Regions from separate parts of the Streptomyces sp. NPDC056580 genome, predicted to be linked through region 2. Evidence: predicted binding sites of a transcription regulator. Region 2 holds the regulator's gene; the other holds the start of a gene.
What was found. The regulator HrcA, encoded in region 2, represses chaperone genes, less so after heat shock. The targets are predictions, from matches to a motif close to TTNGCACTCNGNNNNNCNGAGTGCNAA.

Region 1: a site for HrcA is predicted at 2,431-2,457, ahead of groL (chaperonin GroEL). Genes of this name have one in related genera too.

Annotation. Positions count from the first base shown of each region.
Region 1 is NZ_JBHTVE010000014.1:126,116-132,989, reverse strand. Features, by position in the region: SAM riboswitch class I at 1-50, shown strand, start outside; gene thrC (threonine synthase) at 68-1,351, shown strand; gene ACFQ9Z_RS29045 (ubiquitin-like small modifier protein 1) at 1,348-1,623, shown strand; gene ACFQ9Z_RS29040 (cold-shock protein) at 2,067-2,270, shown strand; gene groL (chaperonin GroEL) at 2,620-4,242, shown strand; gene ACFQ9Z_RS29030 (NADH:flavin oxidoreductase) at 4,447-5,571, shown strand; gene ACFQ9Z_RS29025 (hypothetical protein) at 5,591-6,166, opposite strand; gene murQ (N-acetylmuramic acid 6-phosphate etherase) at 6,297-6,874, opposite strand, start outside.
Region 2 is NZ_JBHTVE010000002.1:211,707-218,580, reverse strand. Features, by position in the region: gene ACFQ9Z_RS04685 (16S rRNA (uracil(1498)-N(3))-methyltransferase) at 1-581, opposite strand, end outside; gene ACFQ9Z_RS04680 (nitronate monooxygenase) at 578-1,699, opposite strand; gene dnaJ (molecular chaperone DnaJ) at 1,907-3,043, opposite strand; gene hrcA (heat-inducible transcriptional repressor HrcA) at 3,044-4,060, opposite strand; gene ACFQ9Z_RS04665 (MBL fold metallo-hydrolase) at 4,220-4,942, shown strand; gene ACFQ9Z_RS04660 (DUF3097 domain-containing protein) at 4,977-5,774, shown strand; gene hemW (radical SAM family heme chaperone HemW) at 5,841-6,874, opposite strand, start outside.

The DNA.
Region 1 (6,874 bases), on a different contig from region 2:
AAGGTGCCAAATCCGTCTCACGGCGAGATGCGTCGTGAGGAAGATGAGGAGAAAGGGCCTCGCCTCCATGGCTGTGCAGACAGTTGCAAGCACCAGCAATCCCGCCGTCGACCTCGGCCCCGCCGCTGCCCTGAGCTGTCGCGAGTGCGGCCACCGGGTACCCCTCGGACCTGTCTTCGCGTGCGAGGAGTGTTTCGGCCCGCTGGAGATCGCATACGACTTCTCCGGCTACGACGCCGAAGAGCTGCGCCGGCGCATCGAAGCGGGCCCCGCGAACATCTGGCGCTACGCGCCCCTGCTGCCCGTCCCCGCCGACGTGGCCGACAAGCCCAACATCAACCCGGGCTGGACCAAGCTCGTCAAGGCCGACAACCTGGCCCGCGAGCTGGGCGTCAGCGGCGGCCTGTACGTGAAGGACGACTCCGGCAACCCGACGCACTCCTTCAAGGACCGTGTCGTCGCCCAGGCCCTGGAGGCCGCGCGCGCCTTCGGCTTCACCACCCTGTCCTGCTCCTCCACCGGCAACCTGGCCGGCGCCGTCGGCGCCGCCGCCGCCCGGGCCGGCTTCCGCTCCTGCGTGTTCATCCCGCACGACCTGGAGCAGGGCAAGGTCGTCATGGCCGCGGTCTACGGCGGCGAACTCGTCGGCATCGAGGGCAACTACGACGACGTGAACCGCTTCTGCTCCGAGCTGATCGGCGACCCGGCCGGCGAGGGCTGGGGCTTCGTCAACGTCAACCTGCGGCCGTACTACGCCGAGGGCTCCAAGACGCTGGCGTACGAGATCTGCGAGCAGCTCGGCTGGCGGCTGCCGGACCAGATCGTGGTCCCGATCGCCTCCGGCTCCCAGCTCACCAAGATCGACAAGGGTCTGCGGGAGCTGATCGAGCTGGGCCTGGTCGAGGACCGTCCGTACAAGATCTTCGGCGCCCAGGCCGAGGGCTGCTCGCCGGTGTCGACCGCGTACAAGGCGGGCCACGACGTCGTGCGGCCGCAGAAGCCGAACACCATCGCCAAGTCCCTGGCCATCGGCAACCCGGCCGACGGGCCGTACGTCCTGGACATCGCGCGCCGCACCGGCGGAGCGGTGGAGGACGTGACGGACGAGGAGGTCGTGGACGCCATCAAGCTGCTGGCCCGCACCGAGGGCATCTTCGCGGAGACGGCGGGCGGCGTGACCGTCGGCGTCACCCGCAAGCTGCTCAAGGACGGGCTCCTGGACCCGGCGAAGACCACCGTCGTCCTCAACACCGGCGACGGCCTCAAGACCCTGGACGCGGTGGCCGGCACCGGCCTCACCGCCACCATCCGCCCGAACCTGGACTCCTTCCGAGAGGCTGGCCTCGCATGAGCGTGACCGTTCGCATCCCCACCATCCTGCGCACCTACACCGGCGGGCAGGCCGAGGTCGCGGCCGAGGGCGCGACCCTCGCCGAGGTCATCGAGAGCCTGGAGGAGAACCACACCGGGATCGCCGCCCGGGTGCTGGACGACCAGGGCAAGCTGCGCCGCTTCGTCAACGTGTACGTCAACGACGACGATGTCCGTTTCGAGCAGGGCCTGCAGACCGCCACGCCGGACGGCGCCGGCGTCTCGATCATTCCGGCCGTCGCCGGCGGCTGACCGAATGCCCGATCATTACCTTCGGTAACCCCAGTTGCCGATCGTTCATTGAATGGCCTCCACCGTGAGAGAAACGGAGGGGGCCATTCAGTGTGATTGAGCACGGTAGAGTTGGGGAACCTGCCCCCGGATCGTGGGCCGGGAACCTTGGATTCGCCGCGGTGCACCCGACAAGAAGCAGCCAAAGTGCGGGCTCTCTCTGCGGCTTTTGCGTATTTTATGGGGCCCGACTTGCCCTGAATTCGGGCGAATTCACGCTACATTCCGGACCGTTCGCGTCCATATTTCTCGTCCGATTGACCTGTTGCAGACGGCAGTTGGGCAGATACATTCAGCGGCGGTCGACGCGTTCCGGCGCACGCCCCCGGCCAATGGGGGGTGAGGTCTGACCCGGGTCCGCGAAGTGCGGATCTGTGCAAGGGCCAGTAATAGGGGAGTTAGGCATGGCTCAGGGCACCGTCAAGTGGTTCAACGCGGAGAAGGGGTACGGCTTCATCGCGGTCGACGGTGGTGCGGACGTATTCGTCCACTACAGCGCCATTCAGATGGACGGCTACCGCACCCTGGAAGAGGGCCAGCGGGTGGAGTTCGAGATCTCGCAGGGCCAGAAGGGCCCGCAGGCCGACATGGTTCGCCTCAGCGCCTGAACGTTTCTTGCACGAAGGGCCCGCACCTCGCACAGGGTGCGGGCCCTTCGCCGTGCCCGGCGCGCCCTCGCGCGCGCCGGGGCGGGGGGCGCCCGCGCGTCCGGGCCGCGCGCGCCCCCTTGTTCGCGGGGGCCGACAGTGCCCCGCAACCCCGAAGGCGCTTGCACTCGACCATGCCGAGTGCTAATCATTGGCGTTAGCACTCTGAAGGTGAGAGTGACAGTGAGGACCGGGTCGGTGAGGCCCGCAGGCCAAGTGGGGCAAGGAACCACGCGGCCGGCGAGCCGTCCGTCGCGGGCGCGGGCGCGGTCCGAAGGAATCACCCCCAGTCCTGGAGGGACCACTTCACATGGCCAAGATCATCGCGTTCGACGAGGAGGCGCGGCGCGGCCTCGAGCGCGGCATGAACCAGCTCGCGGACGCCGTCAAGGTGACGCTCGGCCCCAAGGGCCGCAACGTCGTCCTCGAGAAGAAGTGGGGCGCCCCCACGATCACCAACGATGGTGTCTCCATCGCCAAGGAGATCGAGCTCGAGGACCCGTACGAGAAGATCGGCGCCGAGCTGGTCAAGGAAGTCGCCAAGAAGACGGACGACGTCGCCGGCGACGGTACGACCACCGCGACCGTGCTCGCCCAGGCGCTGGTCCGCGAGGGCCTGCGCAACGTGGCCGCCGGCGCCAACCCGATGGCTCTGAAGCGCGGTATCGAGAAGGCCGTCGAGGCCGTCTCCGCCGCCCTGCTGGAGCAGGCGAAGGACGTCGAGACCAAGGAGCAGATCGCCTCCACCGCGTCCATCTCCGCCGCCGACACCCAGATCGGCGAGCTCATCGCCGAGGCCATGGACAAGGTCGGCAAGGAAGGCGTCATCACCGTCGAGGAGAGCAACACCTTCGGCCTGGAGCTCGAGCTCACCGAGGGCATGCGCTTCGACAAGGGCTACATCTCCGCCTACTTCGCGACCGACATGGAGCGCATGGAGGCGGTGCTCGAGGACCCGTACATCCTCATCGCCAACTCCAAGATCTCCTCGGTCAAGGACCTGCTCCCGCTCCTGGAGAAGGTCATGCAGTCGGGCAAGCCGCTGCTGATCATCGCCGAGGACGTCGAGGGCGAGGCCCTGTCGACCCTGGTGGTCAACAAGATCCGCGGCACCTTCAAGTCCGTCGCCGTCAAGGCCCCGGGCTTCGGCGACCGCCGCAAGGCCATGCTCGGCGACATCGCCATCCTCACGGGCGGCGAGGTCATCTCCGAGGAGGTCGGCCTCAAGCTGGAGAACGCGACCCTGGACCTCCTGGGCCGCGCCCGCAAGGTCGTCGTCACCAAGGACGAGACCACCATCGTGGACGGTGCCGGCTCCTCGGAGCAGGTGCAGGGCCGCGTGAACCAGATCCGCGCCGAGATCGAGAACAGCGACTCGGACTACGACCGCGAGAAGCTGCAGGAGCGCCTGGCGAAGCTCGCCGGCGGTGTCGCGGTCATCAAGGCCGGCGCCGCCACCGAGGTGGAGCTCAAGGAGCGCAAGCACCGCATCGAGGACGCCGTGCGCAACGCCAAGGCGGCCGTCGAGGAGGGCATCGTCGCCGGTGGTGGCGTGGCCCTGCTGCAGGCCTCCCAGGTCTTCGAGAAGCTGGAGCTCGAGGGTGACGAGGCGACCGGCGCCAACGCCGTGAAGCTCGCCCTGGAGGCCCCGCTCAAGCAGATCGCCGTCAACGGTGGTCTCGAGGGCGGCGTCGTCGTGGAGAAGGTCCGCAACCTGACCGTCGGCCACGGCCTGAACGCCGCGACCGGTGAGTACGTCGACATGATCGCCGAGGGCATCATCGACCCGGCGAAGGTGACGCGTTCCGCGCTGCAGAACGCCGCCTCCATCGCCGCGCTGTTCCTCACCACCGAGGCCGTCATCGCCGACAAGCCGGAGAAGGCCGCCGCGGCCGCTCCGGGCGGCATGCCGGGCGGTGACATGGACTTCTGATCCCGCGCGGATCGGCCTGTCCTTTCCGAGGGCGGCATCCCCTGCCACAGGCAGGGGATGCCGCCCTCGGGCGTGTCCTGGATCACAGCTCCGCTCGGCCGCCGGCGGAATGCGCCACCGCCTCTGGGAGGTTCCTTAAGGAGCTGCAACAATGCGTGCGCACATACCAATCGGTCAACCGAGTCGTCACCGAGGAGTCCCCACGTGACCGTCACGCCGCCCCCCGCCTCCCGCGCGGCCCAGATCCTCTCCCGCCCCATCACCCTGGGCGGTCTGACCGTCCCCAACCGCATCGTGATGGCGCCGATGACCCGGATGTTCTCCCCCGGCGGCGTCCCCGGCGAGGACGTGGTCTCCTACTACGCCCGGCGCGCCGCCGCCGGCGTCGGCCTGATCGTCACCGAGGGCACCTACGTCGGCCACGAGTCCGCAGGCGGCAGCAGCCGGGTGCCCCGGTTCCACGGCGAGGAGCAGCTCGCCGGCTGGGCGAAGGTCGCCGAGGCCGTGCACCAGGCGGGCGGCACCATCGTGCCGCAGCTCTGGCACATCGGCACCGTCCGCAAGCAGGGCCAGAACCCCCACCCGGACGCCCCTTCCCACGGCCCCTCCGGGCTGCGCGTGGACGGCACCGAGGACGCCACGCCCATGACCCAGGACGACATCGACGCCGTCATCGGCGCCTTCGCCCAGGCGGCGGCCGACGCCGAGCGCATCGGCTTCGACGGCGTGGAGATCCACGGCGCCCACGGCTACCTGCTCGACCAGTTCCTGTGGGAGGGCACCAACCGCCGCACCGACGCCTACGGCGGCGACCCGGTCGCCCGCACCACCTTCGCCGCGCAGATCGTGGCGGCCGTCCGCGCAGCGGTCTCCCCGGACTTCCCGGTCATCTTCCGCTTCTCCCAGTGGAAGCAGGAGGCCTACGACGCCCGCCTCGCCGAGACCCCCGAGGAGCTGGAGGCGATCCTCGCCCCGCTGGCCGCCGCGGGCGTCGACGTCTTCCACGCCTCCACCCGCCGCTACTGGCTCCCCGAGTTCGAGGGCTCCGACCTGAACCTCGCGGGCTGGACGAAGAAGCTCACCGGCAAGCCGGTCATCACCGTCGGCTCGGTCGGCCTCGACGGCGACTTCATCAACGCCTTCCAGGGCGAGGGCTCCCCGGTCAAGGGCATCGACAACCTCCTCGACCGCCTGGAGGCCGAGGAGTTCGACATGGTGGCCGTCGGCCGCGCCCTGCTGCAGGACCCCGAGTGGGCGGCCAAGGTGCTCGGCGACCGCTTCGACGAGCTGAAGCCGTACGACGCGGCCGCGCTGCAGTCCCTGAGCTGAGGCGTGGTCCCGGGGACGCCTACAGGTTGCCCATCGGCTCGATGTCGACCTGGACGGGCGTCCCCCACACCCGCAGCACCTCGTAGTCGGTGAACTCGTGCACCAGCCGGTAGGCCATCGCCGGCCGGGAGCCGCGCCGCTGGGCGGCGAGGTACGCCTCGGCCTCCCGCCGGTCCCGCCGGGGCGTCCCGCACAGCTGCCACTCCCGCCCGTTCCACGCCTCCGGCAGCCACCGCTGCTGGGGCTGGGGGCGGTCGGCGCGCACGCCGTACCGGGAGGACCCGGCGGCGGGCGCCGCATCCGCCTGCGCCCGGCCGCCGCTCTGGTACTCCGAGCGCCGGGCGGCCCGGCGCCGGGTCTCGCACAGCAGGCACAGGTCGGGCGCGCTCTTGTCGACGGGCCCGTGCGGGTGCTCGGGGCACCGGGTGGTGGGCGCCCCCGCCCCCACGGTCTCGTCCAGCAGGTCGAGGGCCCGCCGCAGATCGGCCTTGACCTCGTGCAGCCGGGCGTCCGGGGTGTCGGCGGACAGGGCATCCCCGTGCTCCCCGAGCAGCCTGAGGGCACGTCCGAGGGCGGTGAGCTGGGCGTGGTTCATGTCGGTCCGCGCAGTCCTTCGGCTTCTCCGGGTGCAGGATGGCGCCGGCCGGAGCCGGCAGTTCGACGGTAACGCGCCCGCGGCCGGTGGTACGCCCCGGCGGCAGCCGTACGCCCCGGCCGGCGCCCGGTCAGGTGGCCGTCGGGCCCAGCGCGGCGCGCAGATGGCCGGCGGAGTCCGCCAGGCGGCGGGCGGCCGTGGGGCCGTCGACACCCGCGAGGACGATCAGGATCGCGTTCTTCACCTCGCCGCCCGCCTCGGTGAGCGCCTTCTCGACCTCCTCGTCGGGGGCCCCGGTGGCCAGTGAGACGATGCGGCGGGAACGGGCCCGCAGCTTGGCGTTGGAGGCGCGGACGTCGACCATCAGGTTCCCGTACGTCTTCCCCAGCCGGATCATGGTGATCGTCGACAGCATGTTGAGCACCAGCTTCTGTGCCGTGCCGGCCTTCAGCCGGGTCGAACCGGTGAGCAGTTCGGGCCCGACGACGACCTCGATGCCGTGCTCGGCGGCGGCCGCGAGCGCGCTGTGCTCGTTGCAGGACAGGCCGATGGTCAGGGCGCCCAGCGCGCGGGCGTGTTCGACGGCGCCTACGGCGTACGGGGTGCGGCCTGAGGCGGAGACGCCGACCACCGTGTCCTCGGGCCCGATCTTCAGCGCGTCGAGGTCCTCGCGGGCCAGTTCCGCGGAGTCCTCGGCGCCCTCCACCG
Region 2 (6,874 bases):
TCGCCCCGCGCGGGGAGTTCGGCGGTGGCGAGGGGGGCGCTGTCGTGCTCGAAGTCGGAGTGGAGCACGGCGGCGAAGTCGGCCGCGGCGAGGAGGGCGGCGACCTGTCTGGTCGTCGCCGTGTCCGCGACCTCGGGGAAGCGCAGGCGGCGGGACTGCTTGCCGGCCTCGCGGGCGGTGGCCCGCCACTTGCCGAGGGCCTTCAGCCCGCGGTCGCCCCGCCACTGGGTGATGCAGCGGGCGGCCTGCCAGGGCACGATCGCGTCGACGCCGACCTCGGTCATGGTCTCGACGGCGAGTTCGCCCCGGTCGCCCTTGGGCAGGGCCTGGACGACGGTGATGCGCGGGGCCGGTTCGGGTTCCTCGGCCACCGTGCCCATGCGGACGATCAGCCGGTCCTTGCCCTCGGTGCCGGTCACCTCGCACACCGCGTACCGGCCGGCGCCGTCGGTGAGCACGACCTCCTCGCCGGCCTGGAGCCGCTTCACGGAGACGGCATGGCGTCCCTCGGGGCCGTCCAGGACGTAGTGACCGCCGTCCCCGGCCTCGAAGTGCCCGACGACGAACACGGGGGCGGTCATCGCGCGTCACCTCCGGCCGACAACGCTGTCCGGGCCTCGGCGAGTTCGGCGGCCAGCACCTCCACGAGCTGCCCGGCCGGCAGCTCCCGGGCCAGCCGGTGGCCCTGGCCCGCCCACAGCGCCATGCCCTGCGCGTCGCCGGCCTTGGCGGCGGCCCTGCGCAGCGGCGCCGTCACATGGTGGACCTCGGGGTAGGCGGCGGGGGCGTAGGGGCCGTGCTCGCGCAGGAAGCGGTTGACCAGGCCGCGCGCCGGGCGGCCGGAGAAGGCGCGGGTCAGTTCGGTGCGCGCGAACAGGGGGTTGGTCAGGGCCTGCTTGTACAGGTCGGGGGCGCCGGACTCCGGGGTGGCGAGGAACGCGGTGCCGAGCTGGGCGGCGCTCGCGCCCGCGGCGAGGACGGCGGCGATCTGGCCGCCGCGCATGATGCCGCCGGCGGCGACGACCGGTATGCGCACCGCCTCGCGGACCAGCGCGAGCAGTGACAGCAGTCCGAGCCCGGAGCCGTCGTTCTCGGGGACGTCCCGGTGGGTGCCCTGGTGTCCGCCTGCCTCCACGCCCTGCGCGATCACCGCGTCCGCCCCGGCCCGCTCGACCGCGCGCGCCTCCTCCGGGGTGGTGGCGGCGACCAGCGTGAACGTGCCGGCGCGGCGCAGGGAGTCGATGACCTCGCGGTCGGGGACCCCGAAGTGGAACGAGACCACCGGCACCGGGTTGTCGAGCAGTACGGCGAGCTTGGCGTCGTAGCCGTCGTCCCGGCCGCTGTCCGGGTCGCCCAGCTCGGTCTCGTACCAGGCGGCCTCACCGGCGAGCTGGTGGGTGTAGATCTCGACGGCGCCCGCGTCGAGGGGCGCGGCGCCGGCCGCTGCGGCGGAGCCGTTGCCCGCACCGGGGTACTCGGACTGCGGCACGAAGAGGTTCACGCCGAAGGGCCGTCCGGTGAGCCCGCGGAGCTGCTTGATCTCCTGGTACATGCCGTCGGCGGTCTTGTACCCGGCGGCGAGGAACCCGAGCCCGCCCGCCTCGGACACGGCCGCCGCGAGCTCGGGCACGGAAACCCCGCCCGCCATCGGAGCCTGCACGATCGGCCGGGGGAAGAGATCGGTCAGCGCGGAGGACATGCCCGCATGTTGTCACGTCCTGGGGGGAGCTCCGAATCGGGTCTTCCTCCCTGGCACATGCCACTTTCCACCGGCCCCCGAGCCGGGTGGCGGGTGCGCGAAGGGCAGGGTCCGGGGCGGAGCTCCCTGGCGGGGTCCGAGCGGCGGGGCCCCTTGCCCTCAGCGCGAGGGGCGGAGCCCTCGGCACCCGGACAAGGGGCGGAGCCCTCAGCGCCCGTTGAACGCGTCCTTCAGCCGTGAGAAGAGGCCTTGCTGACCCGGCTGGAACTGCCCCTGGGGCCGCTCCTCGCCGCGCAGCTTCGCCAGCTCGCGCAGCACCCTCTCCTGCTCGGGGTCCAGCTTGGTCGGGGTGGTGACCTCGACGTGGACGATCAGGTCGCCCCGGCCGCCGCCGCGCAGATGCGTGACGCCCCGGTTGTGCAGCGGGATCGACTGGCCGGACTGGGTGCCCGGGCGGATGTCGACCTCCTCCATGCCGTCCAGCGTCTCCAGCGGGACCTTGGTGCCGAGGGCCGCCGCGGTCATCGGGATGGTGACCGTGCAGTGCAGGTCGTCGCCGCGCCGCTGGAAGGTCTGGTGCGGCAGCTCGTGGATCTCGACGTAGAGGTCGCCGGCCGGACCGCCGCCGGGGCCGACCTCGCCCTCGCCGGCGAGCTGGATCCGGGTGCCGTTGTCGACACCGGCCGGGATCTTGACGGTGAGGGTGCGGCGCGAGCGCACCCGGCCGTCGCCCGCGCACTCCGGGCACGGGGTCGGCACGACCGTGCCGAAGCCCTGGCACTGGGGGCAGGGGCGGGAGGTCATGACCTGGCCCAGGAAGGACCGGGTGACCTGCGACACCTCGCCGCGGCCGCGGCACATGTCACACGTCTGGGCGGTCGTGCCCGGGGCCGCGCCCTCGCCGTTGCAGGTGTTGCAGACGACCGCGGTGTCGACCTGGATGTCCTTGGTCGTGCCGAAGGCCGCCTCGTCCAGCTCGACGTCGATCCGGATCATCGCGTCCTGGCCGCGCCGGGTGCGCGAGCGGGGCCCGCGCTGCGACGCCGTGCCGAAGAACGCGTCCATGATGTCGGAGAAGTTGCCGAAGCCGCCGGCGCCGAAGCCGCCCGCGCCGCCGCCGCCCGCCTGCGAGAGCGGATCGCCGCCGAGGTCGTAGACCTGCTTCTTCTGCGGGTCCGACAGCACCTCGTAAGCGGCGTTGATCTCCTTGAACCGCTCCTGGGTCTTCGGGTCGGGGTTGACGTCCGGGTGCAGCTCGCGCGCGAGCCGCCGGAACGCCTTCTTGATCTCATCCTGCGACGCGTCGCGGCGCACGCCGAGAACGGCGTAGTAGTCCGTGGCCACTTACGACTCCGCCAGGATCTGTCCGACGTACCGTGCCACTGCGCGTACCGCTCCCATCGTTCCCGGGTAGTCCATGCGGGTCGGTCCGACCACGCCGAGCTTGGCAACCGCCTCGCCGCCCGAACCGTAGCCGACCGACACGACGGACGTGGAGTTGAGTCCCTCGTGGGCGTTCTCGTGCCCGATGCGCACCATCACGCCCGGATCCTTCGCCTCGCCGAGGAGCTTGAGAAGCACGACCTGCTCCTCGAGGGCCTCCAGGACGGGCCGGATCATGAGGGGAAAGTCATGTCCGAAGCGGGTGAGATTGGCGGTGCCGCCGATCATCAGCCGCTCCTCGTTCTCCTCGACCAGTGTCTCCAGCAGTGTGGAGAGCACTGTGGAGACCGTACCGCGATCCTCGGGCTCGAAGGCCTCCGGAAGGTCCTCGACCAGGCGCGGCACGTCGGTGAACCGGCGGCCCGCGACCCGGCTGTTGAGCCTTGCCCTGAGGTCCGCGAGGGCCGTCTCCCCGAACGGCGCCGGGCAGTCCACCATCCGCTGCTCGACCCGGCCGGTGTCCGTGATCAGCACGAGCATCACGCGCGCGGGGGCGAGCGAGAGGAGTTCCACGTGCCGCACGGTGGAGCGGGTCAGGGACGGGTACTGCACGACGGCGACCTGCCGGGTGAGCTGCGCGAGCAGCCGCACCGTGCGCGCGACGACGTCGTCGAGGTCGACGGCGCCCTCCAGGAAGTTCTGGATCGCCCGCCGCTCGGGCCCGCTCATCGGCTTGACGCCCGCGAGCTTGTCCACGAACAGCCGGTACCCCTTGTCGGTGGGGATACGGCCGGCGCTGGTGTGCGGCTGGGCGATGTAGCCCTCTTCCTCGAGGGCGGCCATGTCGTTGCGCACGGTCGCCGGGGACACACCGAGGCTGTGCCGTTCGGTGAGCGCCTTGGAGCCGACCGGCTCCTCGGTGCCCACGTAGTCCTGGACGATGGCGCGCAGCACCTGAAGTCTGCGTTCACTCAGCATCCGCGCGCACCTCCAGCATGTCTTCCGCGGCCTTTCGGGTCGTCCCCCTGGCACTCTGCGTGTCCGAGTGCCAGCGTTCCCCGGCCAGTGTACGGCCGTGGGGTACTCACTGGGCAAGGTCGGTCCCGCCGCACCCCGTCCTGCCGTTAGCGTCGCGTCATGACCGTGACTTGGGAAGAGCTGGGATGGGAGCGGCTGGCCGACGGGGTCGGCCGGTGCCGGCTGCCCGGCTGGGACTGCACCTCGGGCCTGGTGCTCGGGGCGGGTACGGCGCTGATGGTGGACGCCGGGTCGAGCCTCGCCGAGGGCACGCGGCTGCGGGAGCAAGCCCAGCGGCTCGCGGGCCACCGTGTGACCCATCTCGCGCTCACCCACCCCCATTTCGACCACGTCTTCGGCGCGGCCGCCCTGGCCGGGGCCGAGGTGTACGCGGCGGTGGGCGCGGACGCGGCGCTGACGCACGAGCGCGAGGAGCTGCGCCTGGACGCGGTCAGGAACGGCCTGCCGCCCGCGGACGCCGACGAGGCGGTGGACGCGCTGGCGCCGCCCCGGCACCTGGTCTCCGGGGAGTGGACGCTCGACCTCGGCGACGGGCGGCAGGCGCTGCTGGCCAACGTGGGTCCCGGCCACACGGCCCACGATCTGGCGGTGCTGGTGCCGGGCGCCCCGGAGGTCGTCTTCTGCGGCGACCTGGTGGAGGAGTCGGGCGAACCGCAGGCGGGCCCGGACGCGGTGCCGGGCCGCTGGCCGGACGCGCTCGACCGTCTGCTGTCCCTGGGCGGCGAGGACGCGCTGTACGTACCCGGTCACGGAGCGGTGGTGGACGCGGACTTCGTGCGGCGCCAGCGAGACGTGCTGGCGGCGCGTTTCGGCGTGTCATGAGCACAGAGCCGCCGGTTCTCCTATCGTCATCCGAATGCGCCAGTACTCCGCCGATCTGACCCCGTCCTGGAAGAAGCCCCGGCCCGTGCCGGAGGTCGCGGCGGAGCCGGGCCTGGTGGTGGAGGAGCCCGGCACCGGGTTCTGCGGGGCGGTGATCCGCTGCGAGGCGGGCACCGTGACGCTGGAGGACCGCTTCGGCAAGCACCGGGTGTTCCCGCTGGAGCCGCGCGGATTCCTGTTGGAGGGCAGGGCGGTGACCCTGGTCCGGCCGCCGTCGGGGCCGGCGCGGCCCACCCGCACGGCGTCCGGTTCGGTGGCCGTTCCCGGCGCACGCGCGCGCGTGGCCCGCGCCGGCCGCATCTACGTCGAGGGCCGTCACGACGCCGAGCTGGTCGAGAAGGTGTGGGGCGACGACCTGCGCATCGAGGGCGTGGTGGTGGAGTACCTGGAGGGCGTGGACGACCTGCCGTCGATCGTCGCGGAGTTCGCGCCGGGCCCGGACGCGCGCCTCGGCGTCCTGGTGGACCACCTGGTGCCGGGCAGCAAGGAGTGGCGCATCGCCGAGTCGGTGACGAGCGAGCACGCGCTGGTCGTCGGCCACCCGTACATCGACGTCTGGGAGGCGGTGAAACCGGCCTCGCTGGGCATCCGGGCCTGGCCCCGCGTCCCGCGCGGCCAGGACTGGAAGACGGGCGTCTGCCGGGCCCTGGGCTGGCCGGAGAACACGGGCGCGGCCTGGCAGCGGATCCTGTCCCGGGTGCGGTCCTACAGGGACCTGGAGCCGGAGCTGCTGGGGCGGGTCGAGGAGCTGATCGACTTCGTCACCGCGTAGCGGGGCAGGGACCGTCCCCGCGTAACGGGGCCGGGGGCCGTCCCCGCGTAGCCGGGCCGGGGACCGTCAGTCCACCAGGTCCCGTACCACCGCGTCCGCCAGCAGGCGCCCGCGCAGCGTCAGCACGGCCCGGCCTTCCCCGTACGGCTCGTCCTGCAGGAGTCCGTCCGCCAACGCCCGACGCGAAGCCGCCAGCCCCTCCTCCTTCAGGAGCGACAGCGGAACGCCCTCCCGCAGCCGCAGCTCCAGCAGGATGCGCTCCACCCGCCGGTCCTCGTCCGACAGCAGCTCCCGCCCGGCCCCCGGCGACCGGCCCGCCGCCAGCGCCGCCGCGTACGCTCCCGGGTGCTTGACGTTCCACCAGCGCACCCCGCCCACGTGCGAGTGGGCCCCGGGTCCCGCGCCCCACCAGTCGGCGCCCCGCCAGTACAGCTCGTTGTGCAGGCAGCGCCCGGACTCGGAGGTGGCCCAGTTGGAGACCTCGTACCAGTCGAAGCCGGCGGCCGTCAGCGTCTCCTCCGCGATCAGGTAGCGGTCCGCGTGGACGTCGTCGTCGGTCATCGGGACCTCGCCGCGGCGGATGCGGCGGGCGAGCTGGGTGCCCTCCTCGACGATCAGGGCGTACGCGCTGACGTGGTCGGGGCCCGCGCCGATCGCCGCGTCCAGCGAGGCCCGCCAGTCGTCGTCGCTCTCCCCCGGGGTGCCGTAGATCAGGTCCAGGTTGACGTGCTCGAACCCCGCCGCCCGCGCCTCCGCCACGCAGGCCTCCGGGCGGCCGGGGGTGTGCGTGCGGTCCAGGACCCGCAGCACGTGCTGCCGCGCGCTCTGCATGCCGAAGGAGATCCGGTTGAAGCCGCCCTCCCGGAGGGCGGCGAGGTACGCCGGGTCGACCGAGTCCGGGTTGGCCTCCGTGGTGATCTCCGCGTCCGGCGCCAGACCGAACTCGTCGCGGATCGCCGCCAGCATGGCCACGAGGTCGGCGGCGGCCAGCAGCGTGGGCGTGCCGCCGCCCACGAAGACCGTACGGACCTGGCGGGGGTCGTCGCCCAGGACCTTCCGCGCCAGCCGGACCTCGTCGGTCAGGGTGCCGGCGTAGTTGT